3 regions of the Kaistia defluvii genome follow, and region 1 is predicted to be linked to each of the others. Evidence: predicted binding sites of a transcription regulator. Region 1 holds the regulator's gene; each other region holds the start of a gene.
What was found. The regulator LexA, encoded in region 1, represses DNA repair genes until DNA is damaged. The targets are predictions, from matches to a motif close to TGTTCNNNNTGTGTTCNG.
Positions count from the first base shown of each region.

Region 1 (9,584 bases):
GGAATCGAGACGAGGATGGCGGCGAGCGTCGCCGTGATCATCAGCGCCATGGTCGTCATGGCATCTTTCCAGAGATCCATCACGCCGAGGAACAGCAGCGCGCCCAGCACCACGGCCGGCAGCGGCCAGCGCCGCGTGGCAAGCCAGGCGATACCGGTCAGCACCGCGATGATCAGCCACCAAGGCGTCGCGATCAGCAGGTTCTCGATCGCCTTGAGCAGCATGAGGAGCGGATAGGCGGCGGCCTCGAAGGTCCCGCCCCAATGGCGGACGACCCAGTTCAGGCCGTCATCGACCGCGCGGCGCCAGGGCCGCGTATCAATCAGTTGAGGAAACAAGATCTGTCTCTTTCTTCATCCCGCCATGGCGGGGCAAATTCGCTATGGACGCGCGAAGGCGCCCGCCCTGCCCGGCCTTGATGGCCAGGGGCGCAGGGCAGCGGCAAAACGGAAACGGCCGGGAAACCACCCGGCCGTCCGTTTGCCTGTCGGCGATGTCAGTTGAGGCTGGCCTTGACCTTGGCGGCCACTTCCGGCGCGACCCAGCTCGTCCAGCGGTCTTCCTTGGTCTTCAGGAAGTTGAGCGCGGTCGCCGCGGCGTCTGCCTTGTTCTCGTCGCCATAGACGAGGATCTCGCTGATCTCGGCATTGGTTAGGCCGACCTTGGCGAGATAGCCGGCGACATTCGGCGCATCGCTCTCGATCCACTTCGCCGCGCCGACAACGGCCGGCGAGGACGGATAGGCGGTCACGCCCGGCTTGTCGGTGCAATCGCGGCTGGTGTTGCAGGCATAGACGTCCGGCTTGGTCGGACCCAGATCCAGCTGCACGGCGTCATACTTGCCGAGGATGGCCGTCGGTCCCCAATAGTAGAACAGGATCGGCTCTTCGCGGGTGAAGGCGCGGGCGATCGAGGCGTCCAGCGCGCCGCCGGAGCCGGGCGAGAACAGGTTCCAGCCCTTGTCCTTCATGCCGAGCGCCTCGAACAGAGCGCCGGTGGAAATTTCGCAGGCCCAGCCCGGCGGACAGGAATAGAGCCGCCCCTTGCTGCTGTCCTCGGGATCCTGGAACAGCTCGGGATGGCCGATCACGTCCTGGACGGTCTTGATGTCGGGATTCGCCTTCTGGACATAGCGCGGGATGAACCAGCCCTCGACGGTGCCGTCGGTGATGGCGTTGGTCAGCTCGACGACCTTGCCGTCGGCCAGGCCCTTCGCCCAGGGCTCCTGGATCGTGCTGGTCCAGAGTTCGGGCGCCACCGCCGGGCTGCCGCGCGTCAACATCGAGGACGATGTCGGAACGGTGTCGCCGGTGACGATCTCGACGTTGCAGCCGAAACCCTTCTCGAGAATGATGGCATGGATATGCGCCAAGGCGGCCGCGGAGGGCCAGGTCATCTCGGCGATATCGATAGTTCGGTCGGTGCCGCAGCTGGCGGCGTCAGTGGCTTGCGGATCGGATCCCTGGGCAAGCGCGGAATGGCTCGTGGCGGACAAAAACGCAACGGCGATCGCGGCGGCAATGCCACCGGATTTGAATATCATCGGATAGAACCTCGTGTCAGTTGATGATCGAGACCATAGGGACACAGTGCAATTGTGTCAAATCCGACAATACATTGCCATAAATTGGCGACGAGATCGCCTTATTCTTGATCGATCATCCTTTGTCATGCTCTTGGCTTTCTCTGCCAAGAAAATATCACCTGTCCGAACATAGCGCCGCCGCGCCGGATACGATCGCCAAGAAAAAATAAATTTCGCACTGCTGTGCGAGATCTCGGTGCCCGCCGCAAAATCACCGGCTGCCGCCGGTTCAGGCGGGATCCCTTCGTGACAACCTTCCTCTACGGTACCCGGAATCTGGAGACTTGCGCCGAAACGCTGCCGGCGCGAGAAGGCGTTTCGCACCGAGCGAAGACGGCGCACGCTTGTCCGCGTTCACCCTTTGCCGATCTGGCTGCCGACCCGCAGCCTCTGACGCGCCGGACGTCGCCCGTTCGCGCCGGCGCACGCGGCCCGCCCGGGAGCCCAACCCAGCGCCGGTCTTGCGGAACGCATCGGGAACAGCTATTCTGTTCGCGTTTTGTACCTAAATGATTCCCGTGTCCGCCATCCCGCCCGGCTCCGTCGTCCGGGGTACGGCGACACTCCCTTGGCAATGCCCGCAGCGCGAGATCAACATGCTCACCCGGAAGCAGTATGAACTCCTCATGTTCATCCAGGAGCGGCTCAAGGAAGCGGGCGTTCCCCCCTCTTTCGACGAGATGAAGGATGCGCTGGATCTCCGCTCCAAATCGGGCATCCACCGGCTGATCAAGGCGCTCGAGGAACGCGGCTTCATCCGCCGCCTGCCCAACCGGGCCCGCGCGCTGGAAGTGGTCCGCCTGCCGGAGACGATGACGCCGGCCATGGCGCGTCCGAAGAAGCAGGCCTTCTCGCCCAGCGTGATCGAAGGCAGCCTCGGCAAGGTCCGCCCGGTCGACGACATGCACGACGTCGCCGAGCCGGTGATCATCCCCGTCATGGGCCGTATCGCCGCCGGCGTGCCGATCTCGGCCATCCAGACCCAGAGCCATTCCATCACCGTGCCGCCGGAAATGCTGCGCGGCGGCGAGCATTTCGCGCTCGAAGTACGCGGCGATTCGATGATCGAGGCCGGCATCCTCGACGGCGACACGGTGCTGATCCGCAAGAGCGACAATGCGGAATCCGGCGACATCGTCGTGGCGCTGGTCGACGAGGAAGAGGCGACGCTGAAGCGGCTGCGGCGCAAGGGCGCCTCGATCGCGCTCGAAGCGGCGAACCCCGCCTATGAGACGCGGATCTTCGGGCCGGATCGCGTCCGCATTCAGGGCAAGTTGGTCGGGCTGCTGCGGACCTACTGATCGGCCGGGTCGTCCTCATAGGGCGGCATCCAGGGCCTTCGCACCGGCGCATAGGCGGTGCGAATCTCGAAGCGCCGGCCGAGCCATGGATCGGGCGGCGCAGTCTGTGACTCAGCTGTGGCCGAGGGCTCCGGCGGCAGCACGTCCTCGTCTTCGGCATTGCGCTCGACGAGATTGTAGCGCGATGGCTCCATGGGGAGGCCGGCATCAGGGATAACCGTCACCTGCCGCGCTGCGGCCGGCTCCGGCCCTGCGCTTGCCGCCGCTTTGACCGCCTGCTCGACAGCACTCTCTGATGAAGTACCCGCTCGGCGCGGCTCCATAGAGGAACTGGCCTCGGCGACAGCCGTCTTCGGTTGCGCCTCAGTTGACTTCGGTCCCGCCCTTTCGGATGCCAGCCCCTCGGCACTCCCCTCTGATGATGCCACCGTCCCGCGCGGCCACATGGCCAGCGAGCCCGAGCGCTCCAGCGTGCCGCGATCGATCACGGCAGTATGGCGAAGGCAGGTTTCGGGCGCCGCCAGCGGCGTCACCACCAGCATGGCGCGGCGGCAATCCTCCTCGAACGCCGCGCGGTCGAGCGCCAGCGCCACCCAGCTCCCATCCGGCATTCGGCCGACGCAGCCGGCTGCGTCGCAGCCGCCCGCCTGCAACGCCGCCTTCGCGTCCCGCTCGTCGCCATCGGATCGAAGCCAGATATCGCTGACGAACCGGTCCGGCTTGCGCGCGACAATGCGATAGAGGCCGTCCCCGCCCCGGATCGCCATCTGCCTGCCATCCGCGCTGACCAGTAGGTCCGGTCGCGCTGGGAACAGGGCGAGTGCAATTCCCGCCAGCATCGGCACGACGCCGAGCAGCCGCCAGCGCTCGCGCCAGAGCGCCAGCCAGACGAAACCACCGACGAACAGCAGCAGGGCCGCGACGCCCGGCATCGCCGCGCCGCCGGATTGGCCCGACCATCGGGCGACCGTCGCCGACACGCCGAGCATGCCGTCAATGCCCCAGTGCACGACCGCGAAGGGCAGCGCCTCCAATCCGAACGGCATGGCGAGCACCGAAAGCAGCGCGAAGGGCATGATGAGGAAGTCGGTGAGCGGCATCGCCGCGACATTGGCCAGGATCGACAGCGGCGCCATGCGCTGGAAATGATAGAGCGCGAAGGGCGTCGTGCCGAGGCCGCCAAGCAGCGAGGTCAGCGCCATGCCGGCGACGAACAGGAAGGCGCGCCTCGGCAAGGCGGCCGCGCCGCTGCGGGCGCCGAGACGCGGCACGGGGTTGTTGCGCCGGCGGTCCGCCAGCATCTCGAAGCCGGCAACGAGGGCGATCGTTGCGGCAAACGACATCTGGAAGCTGGCCGAGAGGATGCTTTCCGGCGTGATCGCCAGGACGACCAGCCCCGCCAGCGCGACATTGCGCATCGAGATCGCCCGCCGGTCGAGCAGGATGGCGAGGAAGGCGATCGAGGTCATGATGAAGGAGCGTTGCGCGGCGACGTCGAGGCCGGAGATCAGCAGGTAGAAGCCGCTGACCAGCAGCGCCGCGATCGCCGCCCACTTCTTGATCGGCCGACGCAGCGCCAGCGACGGGATCAGCGCCAGCCCGGCCCGCACGCTCCAGAACACCACCCCGGTCACCAGCACCATGTGCAGGCCGGAGACGGAAAGCACATGCGCGAGGCCGGAGAGGCGCAGATCGTCCTCCGTCGTCTCGGAGAGCCCGCCGGCATCGCCGATGATCAGCGCCGAGGCGATATAGCGGCTCTCGCCATCGAGATTGGCGACGATGCGGGCGCGGATCGCTTCGCGGACCGCCTCCAGCGACTGGCGCAGGCGGATCGACAGCGGCGCGCGGCCGAGTTCGGCCGACTGCGCCGCGCCATAGCCGAAGCCGGTGGCGCCGATGCCGCGATAATAGGAATCGCGCGCGAAATCATATCCGCCCGGCAGCACCGGCCCGGATGCCGGCCGCAAGCGCGCCAGCACCTGGATGCCGTCGCCGACCGCCGGGGCCGACTTCCCCCGCACCGTCACGGTGACACGCTGCGGGATGACCGTCACGCGCCTGGCGTCGATGCCGGCCACCCGGATGGTCAGGCGATAGCCGCCCCGCCGCGCCTTGCGCTCCTCGACCCAGCCGGTGACCGTGCCCGTCACCTGCCGCTCCAGCACGCGGGTCGCCAGCGTGTCGGTGCGCAGCTTGATCGCGCTGGCGCCCGTCGCGGCCATGGCGAGCACGATCAGCAGGCGGACGGAAGCGGTGCGGTGCCGGCGCGCCACCGCCAGCCCCCAGAGCAGGACGGCAAGCCCGGCCAGCGCGACGATCGAGGGCTCGGAGGGCAGCGCGAAATAGATCAGCGCGCCGATGCCGAAGGCGACGGGCAGCCAGGGAAAGCCACGCCCGGCCTCGATCTCGCGCTCCAGCCAGGCGCCGGCGCCGAGCCAGAACCGATCGAGCGCGACGGCAGCGCGAAAGCCCGGCGGGATGCCGGCCGGGACAAGGAAACGGCGCGCGCGAACCGGGGCCGGCTCGTCGCTTATGCCCTCCTCCTCGCGCGGATCGCTTTCAGCCATGCCCCCGCCTTTGCGCAGCTGGGCAAACAGGCCGGGCGCTCCCAAACCCGTTTGGCCCCTGCGCCCCCCTATGCTACATGACCAGCCGCAGATCGCCGAGTGGCGAGACTCCATGCCCCTTGCGGCTTCCCGCACATCGAGAACAGTCCATGTCCAAACCGGTCGTCACCCGCTTCGCCCCCTCGCCTACCGGGTTCCTGCACATTGGCGGTGGCCGCACCGCGCTGTTCAATTGGCTCTATGCGAAGCATACGGGCGGCAAGATGCTGCTGCGGATCGAAGACACCGACCGCGAGCGCTCGACCGAACCCGCCATCGACGCGATCCTGGACGGGCTGAAGTGGCTCGGCCTCGACTGGGAGGGCGAGACCGTGTTCCAGTTCGCCCGCGCGCCGCGCCACCGCGAGGTGGTCGAGGCGCTGCTGGCCGCCGGAAAGGCCTATCGCTGCTACTGCACGCCGGCCGAGCTCGACGCCATGCGCGAGAAGGCGCGGGCCGAGGGCCGTGCGCCGCGCTATGACGGCACCTGGCGCGACCGCGACCCGTCCGAGGCGCCGGCCGGCGTCAAGCCCGCCATCCGCATCAAGACCCCGCTCGACGGCGAGACGGTGATCGACGACCAGGTCCAGGGCCGCGTCGTGATCCCGAACAAGGATCTCGACGATCTCGTCCTGCTGCGCTCGGATGGCAACCCGACCTACATGCTCTCGGTCGTGGTCGACGACCATGACATGGGCGTCACCCATGTCATCCGCGGCGACGACCATCTGACCAATGCCGCGCGGCAGATGGTGATCTACCACGCCATGGGCTGGGACGTGCCGGTGATGTCGCACATCCCGCTGATCCACGGCTCGGACGGCGCCAAGCTGTCGAAGCGCCATGGCGCGCTCGGCGTCGATGCCTATCGCGCCATGGGCTACCTGCCCGAGGCGATGCGCAACTATCTCGTCCGCCTCGGCTGGGCGCATGGCGACGATGAAATCATGTCGCTCGACCAGATGATCGAGTGGTTTGACATCGTCGATGTCGGCCGTTCCGCCTCCCGCTTCGATTTCGCCAAGCTGGAGAACCTGAACGGCCACTACATGCGCGCGACCGACGACGAGACGCTGCTGAAGATCTTCCTCGACACCCTGCCCTATCTGCCGGGCGGCGAGGCGATGGAAGTGCAGCTGACCCCGGAAAAGACCGAGCAGCTGCGCATGGCGCTGCCCGGCCTGAAGGACCGCGCCAAGACGCTCGTCGAGCTCAAGGACGGCGCCAACTTCCTGATGGTGCAGCGCCCGCTGGCGTTGGACGAGAAGGCGACGACCATCCTCGACGCCAATGCCCGCGCACTGCTCAAGGACGTGCATGACGTGCTGTCCGGCGTCAATGACTGGACCGTCGAGGCAACCGAAGAGGCGGTCAAGGCGTTCGCAGAATCGCGCGAGCTGAAGCTCGGCAAGATCGCCCAGCCCCTGCGGGCGGCCCTGACGGGACGCGCGACGTCGCCGGGAATCTTCGACGTGCTGATCGTGCTCGGCCGTGAGGAAAGCCTCGGCCGCATCGCCGACCAGGCGCTCTGAAAACCGACGCCGCGGCAGGAGCGAACCGCCGCCTGCCGCGACGTCCCGTTGATATCAAAGCCTTATTATAGGCCAAGCTAGGCCCGCTTGCCGCGGTGCAATAAATCGGATACCCATCGGACCGTTAATTTTCTCGGCAGCGCTGCCAGATTCACGCATGACACGCGCGCGAGCACCCGCCCGAACAAAACAATTCTTCAAGGGGGTAGGTTTCATGAGCGAAACCAAAGCGACACTCACAGTTGGTGGCGAGTCCTGGGACTTCGACGTCAAGCAAGGCACCCTTGGCCCTGACGTCATCGACATCGGCTCGCTCTATTCCAAGACCGGACGCTTTACCTACGACCCCGGTTACACGTCGACCGGTGCCTGCGACAGCAAGATCACCTTCATCGACGGCGACAAGGGCGTTCTGCTCTATCGCGGCTACCCGATCGAGCAGCTGGCCGAGAATGGCGACTTCCTCGAGACCTGCTACCTGCTGCTCTACGGCGACCTGCCGACCGCGGCGCAGAAGGCCGATTTCGATCAGCGCGTGACCTATCACACGATGGTCCACGAGCAGATGTCGCGCTTCTTCACCGGCTTCCGCCGCGACGCGCATCCGATGTCCGTCATGGTCGGCGTCGTCGGCGCGCTCTCCGCCTTCTACCACGACTCGACCGACATCTCGGACCCGCATCAGCGCATGGTGGCCTCGCTCCGCCTGATCGCCAAGATGCCGACGATCGCGGCCATGGCCTACAAGTACCATGTCGGCCAGCCCTTCGTTTATCCGCTGAACTCGCTCGACTACGCGTCGAACTTCCTGCGCATGTGCTTCGCCGTGCCGGCGGAAGAGTACAAGGTGAACCCGATCCTCGCCCGCGCGATGGACCGGATCTTCATCCTGCACGCCGATCATGAGCAGAATGCCTCGACCTCGACGGTCCGCCTCGCCGGCTCGTCGGGCGCCAATCCGTTCGCCTGCATCGCGGCCGGCATTGCCTGCCTCTGGGGCCCGGCGCATGGCGGCGCCAATGAAGCGGCGCTCAACATGCTGCAGGAAATCGGCAGCGTCGACCGCATCCCGGAATACATCGCCCGCGCCAAGGACAAGAACGATCCGTTCCGCCTGATGGGCTTTGGCCACCGCGTCTACAAGAACTACGACCCGCGCGCCAAGATCATGCAGAAGACCTGCCATGAGGTGCTCGGCGAGCTCGGCATCACCGATGATCCGATCCTCGAGGTCGCCCTCGAGCTCGAGCGCATCGCGCTGCATGACGAATATTTCGTCTCGAAGAAGCTCTATCCGAACATTGACTTCTATTCGGGCATCACGCTGAAGGCGCTGGGCTTCCCGACGACCATGTTCACCGTGCTGTTCGCGCTCGCCCGCACCGTCGGCTGGATCGCGCAGTGGAAGGAAATGGTCGAGGACCCGAGCCAGCGCATCGGCCGTCCGCGCCAGCTCTACACGGGCGCCGCCTCGCGCGACTACGTCCCGGTCTCCAAGCGCCACTAAGGCGTCGGGATCTGAAATGCAAAAGGGCGCCTTCGGGCGCCCTTTTTTGTTTGTTTCGCGTAAGACAAGCCGCCTCACACCATCCTCGCCGTCATCCCGGCGAAGGCCGGGATCCATGAGTCAAGTCATGGGGAGCACGGCTCGCCATTCGGAGGTCTGGTTCCCGGAGTCGCTGCCATATGGATCCCGGCCTTCGCCGGGATGACGGAGTTCATTTCGGTGGGGCGATCCGATGAAAGTCGCAAAGCAAGCCCCTCACCCCAGCCCTCTCCCGCGCGCGGGAGAGGGTGGCGGCCGCGCCAACGGCCCTGCGGCGTGTCGCTCGGCCCTCGCCCCATCCTCGCCGTCATCCTGGGCTTGACCCAGGATCCATTCAGCCGAGGCCTTGGGTGTCGCGGCTTTCCAGCGGTGCGGAGACTTGCCTCCGGCCACCCCCTCCCTCCAGCCCGGCTGGATGGATCCCGGATCTCCGCTTCGCTGCGTCCGGGATGACGGCGAGGGTGGATTCAGGAAGAGGAAGGGCCGCGCAGGCGCAAAGAAGCCCCCTACCCGCGAGCGGCCAGCAAGGTCAGCACCGTGTCGGCGGCGCGGTCGGAGGGCGGGACGCCGCCCGTGCTCATCAGCGCGTCGAGGCGGGCGAAGCCGTCGAGCTGGGCCTGGCGCGCGGGGCCATCGGCAATCAGCGGCTCCAGCGCCGCGACCAGCTTCTGCGGCGTGCAGTCATGCTGGATCAGCTCCGGCACGACCGGCCCGTCCAGGATGATGTTGGGCAGCGTCGCAAAGCGGCCGGTGATGAAATACTTGACCAGCCGCGCCTCCCAGCCGGGAACGCGATAGGCCGCGGCGAAGGGCACGCCGGCCAGCGCCAGCTCCAGCGTCACCGTGCCGGAGGCGGCCAGCGCCACCCGGGCCGAGCGGAACGCCGCCAGCTTGGCCGCCTCGCCGGCCACGATATGGGGCCGCACGGGCCACTCCCGAGTCATCTCGGTGACGCGATCGACCAGACGCGGCAAGGTCGGCAGCACCAGCCTGAAATCATGCCCCCTCGCC
Region 1 covers NZ_JBEPSM010000001.1:653,858-663,441, reverse strand. The annotation lists gene ABIE08_RS03140 (ABC transporter permease) at 1-338, opposite strand, end outside; gene ABIE08_RS03135 (glycine betaine ABC transporter substrate-binding protein) at 497-1,543, opposite strand; gene lexA (transcriptional repressor LexA) at 2,182-2,886, shown strand; gene ABIE08_RS03125 (ComEC/Rec2 family competence protein) at 2,880-5,456, opposite strand; gene gltX (glutamate--tRNA ligase) at 5,606-7,027, shown strand; gene gltA (citrate synthase) at 7,242-8,534, shown strand; gene lpxB (lipid-A-disaccharide synthase) at 9,080-9,584, opposite strand, start outside.

Region 2 (9,584 bases), on a different contig from region 1:
CTCCGCCGTGCTGGAAGGCGTCCTGATCGTCGTCGCCGCCCTTCTGATCCTGCGCGAGGCCTGGATCAGCTATGAGGCGCAGCACGCGCTGGAAAATCCCGGCCTCGGCCTGACGATCAACCTGATCGCGACCGCCATCAACGGCGCCTGGGCGATGTATCTGTTCCGCTTCGGCCGCCGCCGCCGCTCCCCCGCCTTCATCGCCGAAGCCTGGCACCTGACCAGCGACGTCATCAGTTCGATCGGCGTGTTCTGCGGCCTCGTGCTAGTGGCGTTGACGGGCTGGATCGTGCTCGATCCGCTGCTGGCGGTGATCGTCGCCATCAACATCCTCTGGTCGGGCTGGCGCGTCATCCGCGATTCGGTTGGCGGCCTCATGGATCATGCCGTCTCCAGCGAGGTGGAAAGCGAAATCCGCGGCATCATCTCGACCGAGGCGACGGGCGCCATCGAGGTGCATGACCTCCGGACCCGCAATGCCGGCCGCGTTATCTTCATCGAATTCCACCTCGTGGTTCCGGGTTCGATGACGGTCGCCGCCGGCCACGTCATCTGCGACCGCATCGAGGCGGCGCTCAACCAGGCGATCCAGGGATCGGAAGTGCTGATCCATGTCGAACCCGAGGCAGAGGCGCTGCATCACGGCGTGATTGTCCTCTAGCAGCGCTTTAGAGTCGTTCTGCCGGCGTCGTGACCGATGGCAGGCTGGCGCAGCGCTTGATTTTCTGCCCTAAACTCATGATATCGGGCCTACCTTTGGTTCTGATCAAAAGAGAGTTCGCCATGTCTGACGATACCCAGCCCGTATCCCCCACCGAAGCAGCCGCTGAAGCGGCAGCCGCGGCCGTGGACGGCGACGTCGCGGCGGCTCGTATTGCGGCGCTCGAAGCCGAATCGGCCGAGTTGAAGGATCGCGTGCTGCGAACCATTGCCGAGATGGAAAACCTTCGCCGCCGCACCGAGCGCGAAGTCGCTGATGCGCGCCAATATGCGATCGCCGCTTTCGCCCGCGACATGCTGACCGCCGGCGACAATCTCGCCCGCGCGATCGAGGCGGTGCCGGACGAAGCCCGCAGCAGCAGCGAGGCGCTGAACCTGCTCATCGACGGCGTCGAGATGACCGAGCGCGATCTGGTCAACTCGCTGGAGAAGCACGGCGTCCGCAAGCTCGATCCGCTCGGCCAGAAGTTCGATCCGCACATGCACCAGGCGGTGTTCGAGATCCCGACCACCGAGCAGCCGGCCGGCACCGTTATGCAGGTCATGCAGTCCGGCTACGTGATCGGCGATCGCGTGCTGCGTCCGGCCATGGTCGGCGTCGCCAAGGGCGCGCCGAAGCCGAAGGAAGTGAAGACCGAAGCGGACGATTCGACGCCGCGTTCGACCTAAGGCGGGGGAGGCTGTGGACGCTGCCCTGCTCTACAGCCTCGACCTTATCGGGGTTTTCGTCTTCGCCGTCACGGGGGCGCTCGCCGCCTCCAGGCGGCAGCTCGATCTCGTCGGCTTCGTCTTCCTCGCCGCCATGACCGGCGTCGGGGGCGGCACGATCCGGGACGTGATCCTGGGCGCGACCCCGGTCTTCTGGATCACCCAGCCCGCGCCGGTCGTGCTCTGTGCCCTGACCGGCGTCATCGTCTTCTTCCTGGCGCCCTTCGTCGAGTACCGCTACCGGCTGCTGCTCTGGGCCGACGCGATCGGCATAGCCGGCTATTGCGTCATGGGCGCGGCCCGGGCGCTCAACGCCGGGGCCAGCCCGTTCGGCGCGGTGGTGATGGGCGTCGTCACCGCCACCTTCGGCGGCATCATCCGCGATATCGTCACCGGCGAGCCATCCGTGCTGCTGCGCAGGGAAATCTACGTCACGGCGACGGTGGTCGGCGCCGCCCTGTTCGTGCTGGCGAGCCATTTCGGCCTGCCGTTCTGGCCGGCGGCCTTCCTCGGCGCAATCTGCGCCTTCATCGTGCGCGCCGGCGCGCTGATCTTCGGCTGGACGCTGCCGACTTACCGCTCGCGCGCCGGGCGGGCCTTCCCGCCGCGCTAGAGCCTTGTGGGATCGCGTTTTCTTCACGCGACCCGGTACCCACTTCGCTCGAAAACGCTCTAGGCCGCGTAGCGGGTCGCGTCGACGCCGTAGTGGTTGACATAGCGCTCGTTGATCGAGGCCACGGGCAGCACGATCAGTACATCCGTCGTGCCGAACTGGCGATCGACCACGGCGCCGTCGCCGATATAGGCGCCAAGGCGCAGATAGCCCTTGATCAGCGGCGGCAGCGTCTTCAGCGCCGCCTTCATGTCGATCGCCCCTTCCGGCAGCCGGTCCATCGCGACACGACGATGCGGCAGCGCGCTCACCGACCATTCGGCCGGCGCGCGGGCATTGTGGTGCAGGAAGGAGAGGGGCAGCGCCAGGGCGTCGGGATTGGTGCCTTCGAGCGACGCGCAGCCGACCATCACATCGATGCCATGGCTGCGGACATAGCTCCAGATGCCGTGCCAGAGCAGTTCGACCGTGCGCTTGGTGCGATAGGGCTTCAGCACGCAGGAGCGGCCAAGCTCGAGGAAATTCAGCGCGGCGTGGCGCTCTAGCAGCGGGCCGAGGTCGAACTCGTTGGCCGAATAGAATCCGGTATGCCGGCTTGCCACTTCCTGGCGCAGCAGCCGGTAGGTGCCGACGATGGCGGCTTCGCCAGCGGCTGTGCGCGTATCATGGTCGATGACGAGGAGGTGGTCGCAAATCCGGTCGAAGCCGTCGCGATCGCGGCGCGAAAGCTGCGCCTGCACGTCGGGAATGGCCGACATTTCCTCGTAAAAGACCTTGTAGCGCAGCTTCTGCGCCTTTTTCACCTCGCGCGGGGTGACGGCGAGCCGGACTTCCAGCGCTCCGATTCGTCCGAGCGACTCAGGTAGGGGCAGGGCGGGGCGAAGGGCTTTCGGCATCGGAAGTCTTATACCGCCGAATACGCGCTGCGATAGTGCCGGCAAAGCAATGATCGCCGCCGATACACGCTGGACCTGCTGCGACGCTGCGTTCACGCGCTTCACCATCACACCGTTCTCCTGCTCCGCCCGACCCTCTCATGCCGAGATCGCGAGCTACGGGGCGAGGAAATCACATCTCTCCGACAGTTTGGTGACGAAGCTCTTCCGCGGATCGTCCTGCGCCGTTGCCGCTTCGCCGGCAAAGCGCGTCCTGAGGCCTGCCACTCAGACGGTCGACACATCCCCAGACGGCTCGGGTCGTCCGGACGCATGCTCCGCCTAGGATCATGGGACTGTTTGGAGGAGGGGGGCGGGTCGATCCGTCGATCCTCACGAGCCAGCCCACTGCCGATGCGCGTCCGTCCCGGCGCCCCGCCGAAGATGGCGGCTGGTCCCGATCTATCCTTCTCCCCAGCCATCCATTCACTCGATGAGCCGTTCAGGCCGCCGCCAGGATGCGATCGCCGGCGACGCGGTAGCGCAGCGCCTCGGCGAGGTGCAGGCGGCCGACGGTCTCGGCGCCGTCGAGATCGGCGATGGTGCGCGCCACCTTGAGCACGCGGTGATAGCCGCGCGCGGACAGCTTGAGCGCGGCGGCTGCGTCGCCGAGCAGCTTGATACCGGCCTCGTCGGGCGTGGCGATCGTCTCGATCAGCGAACTGGCGCATTGGGCGTTGGTGCGGATGTCGTCGACGCCGAGCGCCTCGAACCGTTCCGCCTGCAGCGCGCGCGCTGCCGCCACCCGCTCGGCCACGGTAGCGCTGCTCTCGGACGGGGCCGTGCCGATCAGATCGCTGGCGGTCACCGCCGGCACCTCGATGCGCATGTCGATGCGGTCGAGGAAGGGCCCGGAAAGCCGCGCCTGGTAGTCGGCGGCGCAACGCGGGCCGCGCTTGCAGCTCATGCCCGGTTCCCCCGCCATGCCGCATCGGCAGGGATTCATGGCCGCGATCAGCTGGAAACGCGAGGGATAGCGGATGCGGTGGTTGGCGCGGGCGATCAGCACCTCGCCGGCTTCGAGCGGTTGGCGCAGCGAATCGAGCACCTGGGGCGTGAATTCCGGCAGCTCGTCCAGAAAGAGAATGCCGTGATGGGCAAGCGACGCCTCGCCCGGCCGGGCGCGCAGGCCGCCGCCGACCATCGCGGCCATCGAGGCGGAGTGATGCGGCGCGCGAAACGGCCGGCGATCGGTCAGCTTGCCGCCGGAAAGCTCGCCGCCGATCGAGGCGATCATCGAGACTTCCAGCAGTTCCTTGGGCGAGAGCGGCGGCAGGATCGAGGGCAGGCGGCTCGCCAGCATCGACTTGCCGGCGCCGGGCGGTCCGGCCATCAGCAGGTTGTGGCCGCCGGCGGCGGCGATTTCCAGCGCGCGGCGGGCGCTTTCCTGGCCACGCACATCGGCGAGATCGGGGAGGGGGGCGCCGTCGCGCTGCAGCGCCGGCGTCGGCCGGGTCAGCACCTGCGTGCCCTTGAAGTGGTTGGCGATGGCGATCAGGCTGCGCGGCGCGAGGATCTCCATGTCACCGCCGGCCCAGGCTGCCTCCGGCCCGCATGCGGCCGGGCAGATCAGCCCGCGCCCCATGGCGTTGGCGCCGATTGCCGCCGGCAGGACACCCGCCACGGTGGCGATGGTGCCGTCCAGAGCCAGTTCGCCGAGCACAACGAAATCGGTCAGTTGGTCCCCCGGCAGCGCGCCGAGCCCGGCCATCAGGCCGAGCGCGATCGGGAGGTCGTAATGGCTGCCCTCCTTGGGCAGATCGGCCGGCGCCAGGTTGATGATGATCCGCTTCGGCGGCAGGGCGAGGCCGGAGGCATGCAGCGCGGCCCGCACCCGCTCCCGGCTCTCCGCCACCGCCTTGTCCGGCAGGCCGACGATGATGATGCCAGGGAAGCCAGGCGCGATCTGCACCTGGACGTCGACCGGAACCGCCTCGATGCCCTGAAAAGCCACCGTCGTGACATGCGCGACCATGCCCGCTCTCCCTTTGACGATGACGTTACGTCAATCTCGGGGAGAGTCAAGAACAGGTCGTGAACATCCGCCGCGAAGCGCAGATCCTGTTAGCGCCCTGTTAACCCTAGCGCTTGGATTCGACCGCGTCCCAGACCAGCGCGGCGATGTCGGCGCCGCCGAACCGCTTTACCTCGCGGATGCCGGTCGGCGAGGTCACGTTGATCTCAGTCAGGTAGTCGCCGATGACATCGATGCCGACGAAGACGAAGCCGCGCTTCTTCAGGTCCGGCCCGATCGCCTCGCAGATCTCGCGGTCGCGCCGGGTCAGCTCGATCGGCTCGGGGCGGCCGCCGACATGCATGTTGGAGCGCGACTCGCCATCCGCCGGCACCCGGTTGATCGCGCCGACCGCGACGCCGTCGACCAGGATGATGCGCTTGTCGCCGGCCCGCACCGCCGGCAGGTAGCGCTGCACGACATAGGGTTCGCCGCGATAGGCGGCGGCAAAGATTTCCAGCAGCGAGGCGAGGTTCTGGTCGCCCTCCGACAGGCGGAACACGCCGGCGCCGCCATTGCCGAACAGCGGCTTGATGATGATGTCGCCATGCTCCTGGCGGAAGCGGCGGATCTCTTCGGGATCGCGCGAGATCAGCGTCGGCGGCATCAGCTTGGGATATTCGGTGACGAAGATCTTTTCCGGCGCGTTGCGCACCTCGGCGGGGTCGTTGACCACCAGCGTCTTCGGATGGATGCGCTCGAGCAGGTGCGTCGTCGTGATGTAGCCCATGTCGAAGGGCGGATCCTGGCGCAGGAACACCACGTCCAGGGTCGAAAGGTCCGTACGCTCCGCCTCGCCGAGCGAGAAATGGTCGCCCGGCACGTCGCGGACGGTGACCGCCTCGATCGCTGCCTCGACCCGGCCGTCATTCAGCGACAGCCGGTCGGGCGTGTAGTGATAGAGCTTGTGGCCGCGTCGCTGGCCTTCCAGCATCAGGGCGAAGGTGGAATCGCCACGGATATTGATCTTGGCGATGTGGTCCATCTGGACGGCGACGGAAAGCGACATATAGGCCCCCAATGCGGAATAGGCCTCTTATGTCGTGTGGCGGGGCCGAATGGCAATGCCGCTGTCAGCGATCCCTTGCAAAAGCATCTACGATGTGGCGCGGCAGCCGGCGTGGCAGGACGGCGACGATGTCGAAACGGAGCGTCAGCTGGGCCGCCTGGGGGTTCCGGGCGACGAAACTTTCTGCCGCCCGGATGAGCCGGTCGCGCGCAGCGGGCGGGATCGCCAGGATCGCGGCGTCCTGCGTCCGGCGCGCCTTGACCTCGACGAAGACCAGCGTCCGCCCGCGCTGCATGACGAGGTCGATCTCGCCGAGCGGGCTGCGGAAGCGCCGTGCGATCGTGCGATAGCCCTTCAGGTTGAGGTAAAGGGCTGCGACCGTTTCGGCGAAACGGCCATGGCGTTCGGAGGCGCGGCGGTCAGGCCGCGCCATCGTCGTCGGAGTCCGGTTCGCCGTCGTCCTCGTCTTCCTCGTCGCCGGCCGCTTCCGCCTTCAGCTCCAGCGCGCGCTGGTAGAGGTCGCGCTTCGGCATGCCGGTGGCGGTGGCGGCCAGCGCCGCCGCTTCCTTCAACGGATGGTTTTCCAGGAGCCGGGCGAGCAGCGAGTCGACTTCCTCGGCTTCGGGCTCGCTGGCGACCGGCGGGCCGATCAGGATCACGATCTCGCCCTTGGGCGATGGCTCGTTGCCAAAGGCTTCGGCCAGCGATCCCAGCGTTCCGCGCCGGATTGTTTCAAAGGTCTTGGTCAGTTCGCGCGCCACGACGGCCGGGCGGTCGGCGCCCAGCGTTTCCGCCATGTCGGCGAGAGAATCCGCCGTCCGGTGCGGCGATTCATAGAAGATCAGCGTCGCCGGCACCTCGGCCAGCGCCGCGAGCCGCTTCTTGCGGCCGACGGTGCGGTTGGGCAGGAAGCCCGCGAACAGGAAGGTGTCGGTGGGCAGCGCCGCCGCGACCAGGGCGGTGAGCAGCGCCGAGGCGCCGGGGATCGGGACGACGCGGTGGCCGGCCCCCAGCACGTCGCCGACCAGCCGGAAGCCCGGATCGGAAACCAGCGGCGTGCCGGCGTCGCTCACCAGCGCGATCGTCTTGCCGGCGGCGAGCGCCGCCAGCAGTTTCGGCCGCTGCCGGTCGGCATTGTGCTCGTGATAGGCGAACAGCTCGGTCTCGATGCCGTAATGGCGGGTCAGCACGCGGGTGACGCGCGTATCCTCGCAGGCGATCACATCGGCGGCGGCGAGCGTCGCCAGCGCGCGGAGCGTGATGTCGCGCAGATTGCCGATCGGCGTCGAGACGATATAGAGGCCGGGCTCGATCGCCGGCGCGCGCAGGCGCTGGCCGTCGATCTGATAGCCGGCCTGGCTCTCGCCGCCGGCGCTGTCCGGATGGACCGGTCTCGCGGGAGCGCTCATGACTCGCCCGCGCCGACGTTGTGGAGATGTGACACCAGACCTGAATTCACCGAAACCGCCGCTCTTTGCCGCTGAACAACCATGGGCTTTCCAGTACAGTTACATCTTGCGATTGAACAGGAGAAGGCGTGTGGGTTGGTTCCGTTCCGAACGGCTGGATGCGGGCAAGGCGGGGGCGTTCGCTTCCTGCGTCGCCGCGCTCGGCCTGCTCGCCGCCTGCGCCTCGACCGTGGGAGGGCCGGGCGTGGGCGCCAGCCTGGCGCCGGCGGCGACGGGCGCCACTCCCGCCCATGGCGAGACGCTCGGCAAGGGCACGGTGCGCGTCGCGCTGCTGGTGCCGGCTTCGGCCACCGGCAATGCCGGAGTCATCGCCGCCAATCTGAAGAATGCCGCCGATCTGGCGCTGCGCGAATTCCAGGGCGGCGCCAATCTGCAGATCCTGGTCAAGGATGACCGCGGCACGCCGGAAGGCGCGCGCGAGGCGGCGACCGAGGCGATCTCGCAGGGTGCCGAACTGATCATCGGGCCGCTCTTCGCCCAGTCCGTCGCGGCGGCGGCCTCCGTCGCAAGGCCGGCCGGCGTGCCGATCGTCGCCTTCTCGACCGATACCAACATCGCCGCCCGCAACGTCTATCTGCTGAGCTTCCTGCCGCAGTCGGATGCCGACCGGATCATCAGCTATGCCGCCTCGCAGGGAAAACGCTCCATCGCGGCGCTGCTGCCCGACAATGGCTATGGCACGGTGATGGAGGCGGCCGTCCAGCGCGCCGCCACCGCCAATGGCGCGCGCATCATCACGATCGAGCGCTACGGCCTCGACCGGGTCGCCATGCAGCAGAAGGCGGAAGCGATCGCGGCGGTGGTCCAGAGCGGCCAGGTCGACGCCGTCTTCATGCCGGACGCCGGCGACGCCGCGCCCTTCCTGGCGCAGATCTTCTCCGCCCGTGGCATCCGGCCCGGGCAGGTCAAGTTCCTGGGCTCGGGCCAGTGGGACGATCCGCGCATCGCCGCCGAGCCGACGCTTCGCGGCGGCTGGTATCCGGCGCCGGACCGCGCCGGCTATGCCGCCTTCGCGGTGCGTTACCAGGGCGTGTTCGGCGCGCCGCCGCTGCGCACCGCTTCCCTCGGCTATGACGCGACCAGCCTCGCCGCCGGGCTTGCCGCCCGCTATGGCGACAAGCGCTTCACGGCCGATACGCTGGCGAACCCGAACGGCTTCATCGGCGTCGACGGCGCCTTCCGTTTCCTCCCCGACGGCACCAACCAGCGCCAGCTGGCCGTCTACGAGCTTGGCGGCGGCACCCCGGTGATGATCGACCGCGCCCCGCAGACCTTTGCCCGCACGGGGACGTAGGGGGGGGCGGCCGTGATCGTGGGTGGCCTATGTTCGAAAACCGCCTGGTGAGGGTTCGCTAGCACGGCTTCCAAGCTTCTGATCCTTCGAGCTGACCACCCGCTCCACCATCATCCTGAGGCGCTTCGCGTCAGCGAAGCCTCGAAGGAGGGTCCAGCGGGGCTCCATCTTGCAGGCCTTCGAGATCGGACCGGCGTTTCCTGGCCTCTCCTTCGAGGCCCGGCTTCGCCGGGCACCTCAGGATGATGGTCGCGGAGAATGCTAGGGGAGCCATTCGCTCGGCGGGTGGTGGCTTGGAGGGATGCTAAGGAAGCAAAACTCTCACCCCACCCTCTCCCGCAAGCGGGCGAGGGCTTTGGGCGGGTGCTCCCTCTTCACCTCTCCCATGGGGAGAGGTCGACGGCTGCAGGCCGGCGGGTGAGGGGATCAGGCCTTACAGGTGAGATCGCAACCCCTCACCCGGACCTTCGGTCCGACCTCTCCCTGTGGGAGAGGTGAACGCAGCAGCTCAGGCCGCCAGGTCGGCGACCACGGCGTCCAGCACGAACGAGCCGGACCGGGTGGCGCGGATGCGGTTTTCGTCGATCTGCTCGACCATGCCATGCTCGATCAGGTCCGCCAGCCGGCGCGGGTCGAGCGTGCGGCCGGCGATCGCCTTGTAGCGGCGCAGGTCGATGCCCTCGGTCAGGCGAAGCCCCATCAGCAGCATCTCGTCGCCGGATTCCTCAGGGGTCAGGATGTCGTCGGTCTCGATGCCGTCGCCCCAGGATTCGACCCGGCCGAGCCAGGTTTCGGGCAGCAGCGTCGTTGCGGTGGCGTGGC
Region 2 covers NZ_JBEPSM010000003.1:83,670-93,253, forward strand. The annotation lists gene ABIE08_RS17285 (cation diffusion facilitator family transporter) at 1-661, shown strand, start outside; gene grpE (nucleotide exchange factor GrpE) at 784-1,389, shown strand; gene ABIE08_RS17295 (trimeric intracellular cation channel family protein) at 1,403-2,041, shown strand; gene ABIE08_RS17300 (GNAT family N-acetyltransferase) at 2,101-2,937, opposite strand; gene ABIE08_RS17305 (YifB family Mg chelatase-like AAA ATPase) at 3,419-4,951, opposite strand; gene gshB (glutathione synthase) at 5,058-5,999, opposite strand; gene ABIE08_RS17315 (YraN family protein) at 6,064-6,432, opposite strand; gene rsmI (16S rRNA (cytidine(1402)-2'-O)-methyltransferase) at 6,419-7,408, opposite strand; gene ABIE08_RS17325 (penicillin-binding protein activator) at 7,539-8,762, shown strand; gene hemW (radical SAM family heme chaperone HemW) at 9,271-9,584, opposite strand, start outside.
Region 2: a site for LexA is predicted at 5,000-5,017, ahead of ABIE08_RS17305 (YifB family Mg chelatase-like AAA ATPase). Genes of this name have one in related genera too.

Region 3 (9,584 bases), on a different contig from region 1:
GCGCGCTCACAAGCTCTGCGGTCTCCTCGATCGTCTCGGGCCGCTGATATTCGGACGGCCGGTCGCGCGTCGTGCGTCCACTGACATAGACGGTGGCTCCGGCCGCGCCGAGTTCGGCAGCGATTCCACGGCCAGCGCCCCGCGTTGCGCCGGCGACAAGCGCGACTTTCCCTTTCAACATCCCGATTTCTCCCTATTTCTGGCCTTCAACCGCTGGTCTATCCAATGCCTTCGATATATAAATGATCATTCGTTTATAAAAGGATGTCAATATGGCGCGCACGAAGTCGATGCCTGACGAGACCGTGCTGGAAGCGGCCCTCGCCATCATCCAGCAGCAGGGCCCGGAGGGTCTAACCTTCGAATCGCTCGGCCGCGCGTCTGGGCTGGCGGGGTCGACGCTGGTGCAGCGTTTCGGCAGCAAGGCGGCCTTGAAGCAGGCGGCGCTGCTGCATGCGTGGGATGGGCTCGACGCCCGGACGGCGACGCTTGCCGCCGCCGTGCCGAAGAATCCTGCCGGGGCTATCGCGCTCCTCGTCGGACTGTCCGACTATGGCGAGATCGATGCCTATGCCGAGGGGCTGTTGATCCTGCGCGAGGATCTGCGCGATCCGCAACTGCGGGCGCGCGGTGCCAAATGGAAGGCGGAACTCGCCGGAATACTCGATGCCTGCTTCGCGGAAACGCCGCACGCCCCGGCCGATATCGGCCTGCTGATGGCGGCGCAGTGGCAGGGCTCGCTGCTCTGGTGGAGCTTCGATCCGCAGGGCAGCGTCACCCAGCACGTGCAGCACAGCCTGGTCCGCTTCGTCGCGGTGCTGCTGGCTGCCGAGCCGGGCTCGTCCCGCTGACGATTTCGTTCGAGAAGCGAGTCTACCGCGTGCGAAATCATGGCGCTCCGCGGTGGCCGATGGCAGGTTAGCCCGATCCAACGGGGGTGCCTGATTCCGCAAGGATGGGCGCTAAAAAAGACGGCCGTCGGGGATGCGTCAGGGGCAGGACCGCGTCCGCCGCAGGCCAAGGTAAAGATAGGGAGAGACAAGCATGGCGGAATTGGCGGGCAAGGTGGCGATCGTGACAGGCGGCGCGACCGGCATCGGCTTTGGCGGCGCCCAGGCGCTGGCCGGGGAGGGCGCGACGATTGTGATCTTCGGGCTCGACAAGGCGGCGCTGGACAAGGCGGTCGCAACGCTCGCGGCCTCGGGCGCCACGGCCCATGGCATTGTCGGCGACGTTTCCAGCGACGCCTCGGTATCGGCCATGGTTTCCGAGACCGTCGCAAAATTCGGCCGCATCGACATCATCGTCAACAGCGCCGCCATCCAGCCTTACGGCACGGTCGAGACGATGGGCGAGGCGGAATGGGACCGCGTCCTCGCCGTCAACCTGAAGGGCACCTATCTGACGGCCCACCACGCCATTCCCGTCATGCGGAAGAATGGCGGCGGTACGATCGTCAACATCGCCTCGGTGCAGGGCATCGCCTGCCAGACCAATGTCGCCGCCTATGTCGCCTCGAAGGGCGGCCTTCTGGCGCTGACCCGCGCCATGGCGCTGGATCACGCCAAGGACGGCATCCGTGTCAACGCGGTCTGCCCCGGCTCGATCGACACGCCGATGCTGCGCTTCGCGGCAAGCGAAAATCTCGACGGCAAGACGGAGGATGAGGTGATCGCCTCCTGGGGCGCGGCGCATCCAATCGGCCGCGTCGGCCGCATCGAGGATGTCGGGGCGATGATCGCCTTCCTGGCCGGTCCGCGCGCCGCCTTCTGCACCGGCGGCGAATACAAGGTCGATGGCGGCCTGCTCGCCAAGATCGGCGTCGTCCTGCCGGATTGAGGCGGAACCGCAGACAGAAAAGCCCCCGGCGAAGTTCGTTCGCCGGGGGCTTTTCTATGGGGTGGCGTGAAGCCTACTCGGCGTCGGCGCGCAGGATGCCGAGGCCTTCTTCGGTCAGCACATAGCCGGCGACGCGGGTGCGGACGAGGCCAAGCTCGATCAGCTTCTGCACGGCCTTGCCGTTCAGGCCGACATACGGGCCGGGACGCGCGACGCGAGCCAGCGTCTTCAGCTCGATTTGGGAAAGGTCGGTCTTCGAAACGGCCATGGCACGGTCCTCTCAGTGATTTGCCGCGGACAATAGCGAATAATCCCGGGAAGACTAGCGCCGCGCCGCGAATTGGTGAAGCCCGCCCCGGCGCCGCGAAAAGCGCGATGCCGGGGCGGTGATATGGCTATTCCGCCGCGGCAAGCAGGCCGCGCTTCTTCAGCAGTGCCGAGGGCTCGGGGTCGCGGCCGCGGAAGGCCCGGTAGGCCTCGTCCGGCTTGCGGCGATTGCCGGCCGAATAGACGGATTCCTTGAGCTTGGCGGCAACCGCCGGCGCGAAGATATCGCCCGCTTCCTCGAAGGCGCCGAACCCGTCCGCGTCGAGCACTTCCGACCAGAGATAGGAGTAATAGGCCGAGGAATAGCCGTCGCCGGCGAAGACGTGCTGGAAATGCGGGGAGCGGTGCCGCATGACCATCGCCTGCGGCATGCCGATCTCATCCAGGATCTTCTGCTCGAAGGCGGGTGCGTCGAGCCCCGAAGTATCGTCCAGCAGGTGCAGTTCGAGATCGACCAGCGCCGAGGAGACATATTCGACGGTGGCAAAGCCCTGGTTGAAGGTGCGGCTTGCCATCAGCCGCTCGATGAGGGCCTTGGGCATCGGCTCGCCGGTGCGGTAGTGCAGCGCGAAGCGCTCCAGCACCGAAGGCTGCTCGAACCAGTGCTCGTAGAGCTGCGACGGGAACTCGACGAAATCGCGCGCGACATTGGTGCCGGCGATCATCGGATAGGTCACGTCGGACAGCAGCCCGTGCAGGCCATGGCCGAATTCGTGGAACAGCGTGCGGGCGTCGTCGAAGGAGAGCAGCGTCGGCTGGCCATCGGCCGCCTTGGCGAAGTTCATCACATTGACGATGATGGGCTGGATGGCGCCATTCAGCCTTTCCTGGCCGCGATATTCGCTCATCCAGGCGCCGGAGCGTTTCGACGAACGCGCGAAATAATCGCCGAGGAACAGGCCGACAGGCTTGCCGTCACGGTCCTTCACCTCGAAGACGCGGACGTCCGGGTGATAGACCGGCACGTCGAAGCGCTCGGTGAAGGTGACGCCGAACAGCCGCGTCGCCGTGTCGAAGGCGGCGTCGATGATCCTGTCGAGCTGGAGATAGGGCTTCAGCTGGCTTTCATCGAGATCGAACTCGGCCTTGCGGCGCTTCTCCGAGTAGTAGCGCCAGTCCCAGGCGGCGATGTCGAAATTGCCGCCTTCCGATTGCGCCAGCGCCTGCAGCGCCTCGCGCTCGGTGATCGCCTGGGCGCGGGCGGGCTTCCAGACGGATCGAAGCAGGCCCATCGCCGCTTCCGGCGTCTTGGCCATGGAATCGTCGAGCCGGTAATGCGCGAAGGTCGGGAAGCCGAGCAGCTTGGCCCGCTCGGAGCGCAGCTTCACCGTCTCGGCGATGATGGCGCGGTTGTCGGTCTTGCCGGCCTCGCCGCGCGCGGTCCAGGCGGCAAAGGCCTTTTCGCGCAGGTCGCGCCGGGCGGAAAACTGCAGGAACGGTTCGATCGACGAGCGCGACAGGGTGATGACATGCTTGCCGTCGAGCCCACGGTCTTTGGCCGCCTGCGCCGCCGCGTCGCGCAGGAAATCGGGCAGGCCGGCGAGATCGTCCTCGCCTTCCAGCGTCAGGCTCCAACTCTTCTCGTCGGCGAGAACGTTCTGGCCGAAATTGGTGCCGAGCGTCGCAAGCCGTTCGGCAATGGCGCCGAGACGGGTCTTGGCCTCCGCCGGCAGGCCGGCGCCGGCGCGCATGAAACCGGTGTGATAGCGATCCAGCACCCGCGCCTGTTCGGCGTCGAGGCCGGTCGTGCCTGCCTTGAACAGCGTGTCGATCCGCTCGAACAGCTTGGCGTTCTGGTAGATGCCGTTGCTGTGCCGCGCCAGCACCGGCGCGAGATCGAGCTCGATGGTTTCCAACTCGTCATTGGTATGCGCGCCGGTCAGGTTGAAGAAGACGCTGGCGACGCGGTCGAGCTTGCGGCCGGCGCGCTCCATCGCGGCGATCGTGTTGTCGAAGCTGGGCGGCTCGGCATTGTCCGCGATATCAGCGATCTCGGCCTCATGCTCCGCGATCGCCGCCTGGAAGGCGGGCGTGTAATGGGCGGGTTCGATGGAGGCGAAGGGCGGGACGCCGAACGGCGTATTCCAGGGCGCGAGAAGCGGATTTTCGGCAGTCATGCGGTCCTCGGTGAGATTGAGCTGGCCCAGACATGGAGCCATCGGCCGCGCGGTTCAAGCTTAATGCCGGCTGCATTCCTCTCTATAGGAGAGAGATCAACCTTCTGTCCGATTCGAGTTTCGCCATGTCTGCCTCCGCTCCGCTCCGTCCCCGTATGCTCGTGATCGGCGATGTCATGACCGACGTCATCGTGCGACCGGACGGTCCGCTGGTGGTGGGCTCCGACCGGCGCGCCAAGATCGGCCTCTATCCGGGCGGCTCGGGCTGCAACCAGGCGGCCTGGCTGGCGCATTTCGGCATTCCGGTCGCCTTTGCCGGCCGGGTCGGCCGCCGCGATCTGGCCGAGCAGGAACAGGCGCTGCGCGATGCCGGCGTGGTGCCGGTGCTCTCGGCTGATGACGAGCGCACGACGGGCATGCTGATCGTCCTTCTCTCCGAGGGCGGCGAGCGCAGTTTCCTGACCGACCGCGGCGCCAATGACGGGCTTTCGGCAGAGGACCTGCCCTTCTCGATGCTGAACGAAATCGACCTAGTGCATGTCTCCGGCTATTCCCTGTTCACGCCCGGCCCGCGCGAGGCGGTGATGGCCATGATGGCGGTGGCGCGGGCGCGCGGCATCACGGTCACCGTCGACCCGGCCTCGGTCGGCTTCCTGGAGGAGGTCGGCCCGTCGAATTTCCTGGGATGGACCAGTGACGCCTCGATCATCTTCCCCAATGCCGAGGAAGCCGCGTGCCTGACGGGCACCCGCAACGCCGCGGAGCAGATCCGCTTCCTGACAGCGCGCTATGACCTCGCCGTCATCAAGCGTGGCGCCGAGGGCGCGGAGGCCGCCAATCTGTCGGTTCGCCTCAAGGCGGCGGCGCCCAAGGTCGAGGTCGCCGACACCACGGGAGCGGGCGACGCGTTCCTCGCCGGCTTCCTGGCAGCGCATCTGGCCGGCAAGGGCGTCGACGTCTGCCTCGAGCGCGGCGTCAAAGCCGGCGCCGAGGCGACGACGGTCTTTGGTGGCCGCCCGAAGCATGGTAACCCACTGCCGCGCGTCTGGGGCGAGGTCTAGCCAGGGCCGACGGATTCGACGTGGCAGAAGCGCCTTTCACCTCTCCCACAGGGAGAGGTCGGAGCGAAGCTCTGGGTGAGGGGATACGATCTCACCGGTGAGGCCTCAACCCCTCACCCGCCGCACTGCGTGCGTCGACCTCTCCCCGTGGGAGAGGTGGCAGCCATACTCCATCCAGAAGCCTATCTCCCGACGTAGCTCGCCGCCCCGTCCGCCAGCGCCACCTCGATGATCTGCAGGCCCTTGTCGCTCAGGCGCGAGGGAAAGCGCTCCGGCAGTCGGGCTTCGTGCGGCGGGATCACGCGGTTCCAGTCGCCGCTGGCGGCCTCGACGATGTCGTGCAGCGCCAGCACCATGTTGGTCTGGCTGCCGACGCCCATGCCTACCGGGCGGTAGTACGGATCGTCCGGCGTGCCGCCATGCAGGTTTTCCATCCGGTAGACGAGATCGCCGGTGATCACCCAGCTGTCTTCGCTGTCGCGCCGGCCGTCATTGCGGATGACGACATATTGCGAACCGGCCGTATGCGTGTCCGAGGCCAGACGCAGGTCGATGCCGGGGAATACATCCTCCATGTCGCCGCTGATCGAGACGAGCCGGCCGTCGCGCGCCAGCTCGACGCAGCGGATGATGTCGCCGGGATCAGCCGCCTTCATCAGCCAGCGGAAGCGCCGGTCCAGCGACATCGCCCAGATCCAGCGCGAGAGTTCCCGCTCCTGGATGTAGAACTTCGCATTCGGGAACAGCGTCAGCCCGCCCATATGGTCGAAATGGGCATGGGTGATGATGACGTCGGTGATCTCTTCCGGCTTCACGCCGATCTCGGCCATCACGACATGCGGCGGCTGCCAGTTCACGACGCCGGAATTGTCGGCGAGCACCTTGCCATAGGCGGCGTTGTCATGGCCGCAATCGATCAGGATCGTGTGCTGGTCGCTCTTCAGCAGCGTGTAGCCATAGGGCAGCTTGCAGGTGCCCTTGTTGTGCTCGCCATGCACCAGCGCGCTGAGCGGCATCTCGGGAATATAGGCGTATTCCAGAACCCAGATAGAATAAGTGGCCATGTTCCCCCCCCGGAAGCCTAGAGCGCCAGCCGCCCGGCCTGCCGGTGTTCGGCGCAGCAGGACTGGCTGAAATCGACGAGATCGAAGCCGGGCAGGGCGCGCGAGGCATGGCCCAGCTCCTGCCAGGCGCTGGTCAGTCTTTGCGTCGGCGCGGTGACGGCCTCCCTGTCGGCCGGCGCGATGCGCAGCAGGGCGAGCGTTCCCGCCAGCTTCTCGACTGCGGCCTTGAGATGCAAATGGTGATGCCTGGCCAGCGCCGAGCGCGGCGTCAGACGAAGCGTGGCATCACGGGCGGAATCGAAGAGATCGGCGGCGACGGCGAGCATGGGATGATGCGGCCCGGCGGAACGGGCACCAGTGGCGGCAAGCAGCAGCAGGCCGGCAAGCTGGGCCGCGACCTGGCGCAGATCCTCGAAGCAGCTTTCCGCCGCCTCGATATAGGCGAGCGTCGCGTCATCAAGCCCGCCTGGGGGCTCGCAGCGAAACGCCTCGGATCCGAACCGGTTGGTCATGCCCTCTCCCGCCGAACCGCTCCCCCATGGCCGGCGGGGCAGCATGGTCGAACGGGCGCATCGGCTCAAGACCGGCAGGAAAATTCGCCTCCGCGCATCCGGCGGGATAAGTCCCGGGGACGCGCGGAGGCGGGTGTCGTGGGCGCTTATTCGCCGTAGGGAACCCAGATGTTCTTGACCTGGGTGGCGCGGCGCAGGAACTCGCGGCCCTGGCCGGAAGCCTCGTTCCAGCGGCGCGGAACGCCCTGGTTGGCCCAGACCGGCTTCAGGTTTCCGGCCGAAGCCTTCTCCACCATGGCGCTGCCGGCCTTGGAGCCGAAATACCAGAGCGCGGCGACATCGTCGTGCTCGGCCAAGGTCTTGGCGAGCACGTCGCGCTCACCCGTGACGATGTTGACCACGCCAGCCGGGACGTCGGAGGTGTCGAGGATCTGGTAAAAGTCCGTCGCCGCCAGCGGATGGCTGGAGGACGGCACGACGATGACCCGGTTGCCCATGGATATCGCCGGCATCACCAGCGAGACGAAGCCCAGCAGCGGCGCCTCGTCGGGGCAGAGAATGCCCATATTGCCAAAGGCTTCGTTCATGGCGAGCGTGACGTTGCGCGACTTGGTCGCATGCACCGCGCCGTCGAACTTGTCGGCCTGCGCCGCGTACCAGAAGGTCCGCCGGATCGAGACCGCAACCTCTTCCGCCGCCGCCTTGGCCGAAACGCCGGTCATCGCGACGATGCGCTCCTCGAACTCCTTCGCACGGGACGAGAGGTTTTCCGCGACGTAGTAAAGCACCTGCGCGCGGTTATGCGCCGTGGCGCCGCCCCACGATCCGGCCTTGCCGGCCGCTTCCACGGCGTTGCGGATATCCTTGCGGTTGCCGAGGCCGGCCTGGCTGATCGGCTGACCCTTGGGGCCGAGCACCGTGTAGGAATAGCCGGAGTCGGGACGAGCCTGCTTGCCGCCGACATAGAGCTTGGCGGTGCGGTCGATCGACGGCAGGCCCGAGATCTCTTCGTCCGCGACCGGTAGCGCCGACAGCTTGGCGGCGATTTTCTCGTCTGCCTTCAAGGGCTTGTCGATCACCGGCTTCAGATATTCGGCCATGCCCTCGCGCCCGCCTTCGCGGCCATAGCCGCTCTCGCGATAGCCGCCAAAGCCGGCGGCGGCGTCGAACATGTTGGTCGAATTGATCCAGATCACGCCGGCCTTCAGCTTGGCGGCGACGTCCAGGGTCAGGTTGATGTTCTCCGACCAGACCGACGCGGCCAGGCCGAAGCGGCTGTTGTTGGCGATCGCCACCGCTTCATCCGGCGTGCGGAAAGTCATCGCCGCCAGAACCGGTCCGAAGATCTCGACCTCGGCGATGGTGGAGGCCGGCGCAACATTGGTGAACAGCGACGGCGGGAAGAAACAGCCCTTGCTTGGTAACCCCTTGTTAGCCTGGAAGAGCGTTGCACCCTCGGCTTCGCCCTTGGCGACCAGTTCCTTGATCCGCTTCAGCTGGACCGGGTCGACGATCGCGCCCATGTCGATCGACTTGTCGAGCGGATCGCCGACGCGCAGGCTCGCCATCCGGGTGCGCAGCTTGGCATAGACCGCTTCGGCGACGCCTTCCTGCACCAGCAGGCGGGAGCCGGCGCAGCAGACCTGGCCCTGGTTGAACCAGATCGCATCGACGACACCCTCGACCGCGCCGTCGAGGTCGGCGTCGTCGAACACGATGAAGGGCGACTTGCCGCCGAGCTCGAGCGACAGCTTCTTGCCGGAGCCTGCCGTCTTCTCGCGGATGATGCGGCCGACCTCGGTCGAGCCGGTGAAGGCGATCTTGTCGACATCGGGGTGCTCGACGATGGCATTGCCGGTCACGCCGTCGCCGGTGACGATGTTGACGACGCCGGCCGGCAGGCCGACCTCGCGGCAGATCTCGGCAAAGGCGAGCGCGGTCAGCGGCGTGTATTCAGCCGGCTTCAGCACCACCGTGTTGCCGGCGGCGAGCGCCGGGGCAATCTTCCAGGCCAGCATCAGCAGCGGGAAGTTCCACGGGATGATCTGGCCGCAGACGCCGACCGGGCCTTCGCCGGGGAACTCGCTCTCGATCAGTTCGGCCCAACCGGCGTGATGGTAGAAGTGGCGGGCGACGAGCGGAATGTCGATGTCGCGCGTCTCGCGGATCGGCTTGCCATTGTCCATCGTCTCCAGCACGGAGAGGAAGCGCTCGCGCTTCTGGATGTGGCGGGCGATGGCGTAGAGATAGACGGCGCGCTCATGGCCCGACAGCGCCGACCACGACTTGAACGCCTTGCGCGCAGCCTTGACGGCCTTGTCGACGTCGGCGGCGCTGCCCTGGGCGACCTGAGCGAGCTCGGTCTCATAGGCCGGGTTGAACACGGGGAAGCGTTCGCCGGTCGAAGGGGCGACGAACTTGCCGTCGATGAAATGGTTGAAGCCGTCCTTGTGCTGGTCGAGCCAGCCGACGACGGGTTCGTTTACTTCCGGAGCGGGGCCGTAATCCATGCTCACGAGGATGTCCTTGACGAGTGCCATGTTCGTTCCCCTCAGGCGAGCGCGTGACGGATGGTGGAGGAATAGCGGCCGGTAACGAAATGCTCGATCTGCCGTTCGATGTCGGCAAGCAGCGAGCTGGCGCCAATGCGGAAAAGTTCAGGCT
Region 3 covers NZ_JBEPSM010000003.1:472,801-482,384, forward strand. The annotation lists gene ABIE08_RS19115 (SDR family oxidoreductase) at 1-181, opposite strand, end outside; gene ABIE08_RS19120 (TetR/AcrR family transcriptional regulator) at 273-851, shown strand; gene ABIE08_RS19125 (SDR family NAD(P)-dependent oxidoreductase) at 1,045-1,839, shown strand; gene ABIE08_RS19130 (hypothetical protein) at 1,913-2,107, opposite strand; gene ABIE08_RS19135 (M3 family metallopeptidase) at 2,235-4,283, opposite strand; gene ABIE08_RS19140 (carbohydrate kinase family protein) at 4,409-5,344, shown strand; gene ABIE08_RS19145 (N-acyl homoserine lactonase family protein) at 5,527-6,408, opposite strand; gene ABIE08_RS19150 (hypothetical protein) at 6,426-6,920, opposite strand; gene ABIE08_RS19155 (aldehyde dehydrogenase family protein) at 7,067-9,460, opposite strand; gene deoC (deoxyribose-phosphate aldolase) at 9,472-9,584, opposite strand, start outside.
Region 3: a site for LexA is predicted at 4,389-4,406, ahead of ABIE08_RS19140 (carbohydrate kinase family protein). Genes of this name have one in related genera too.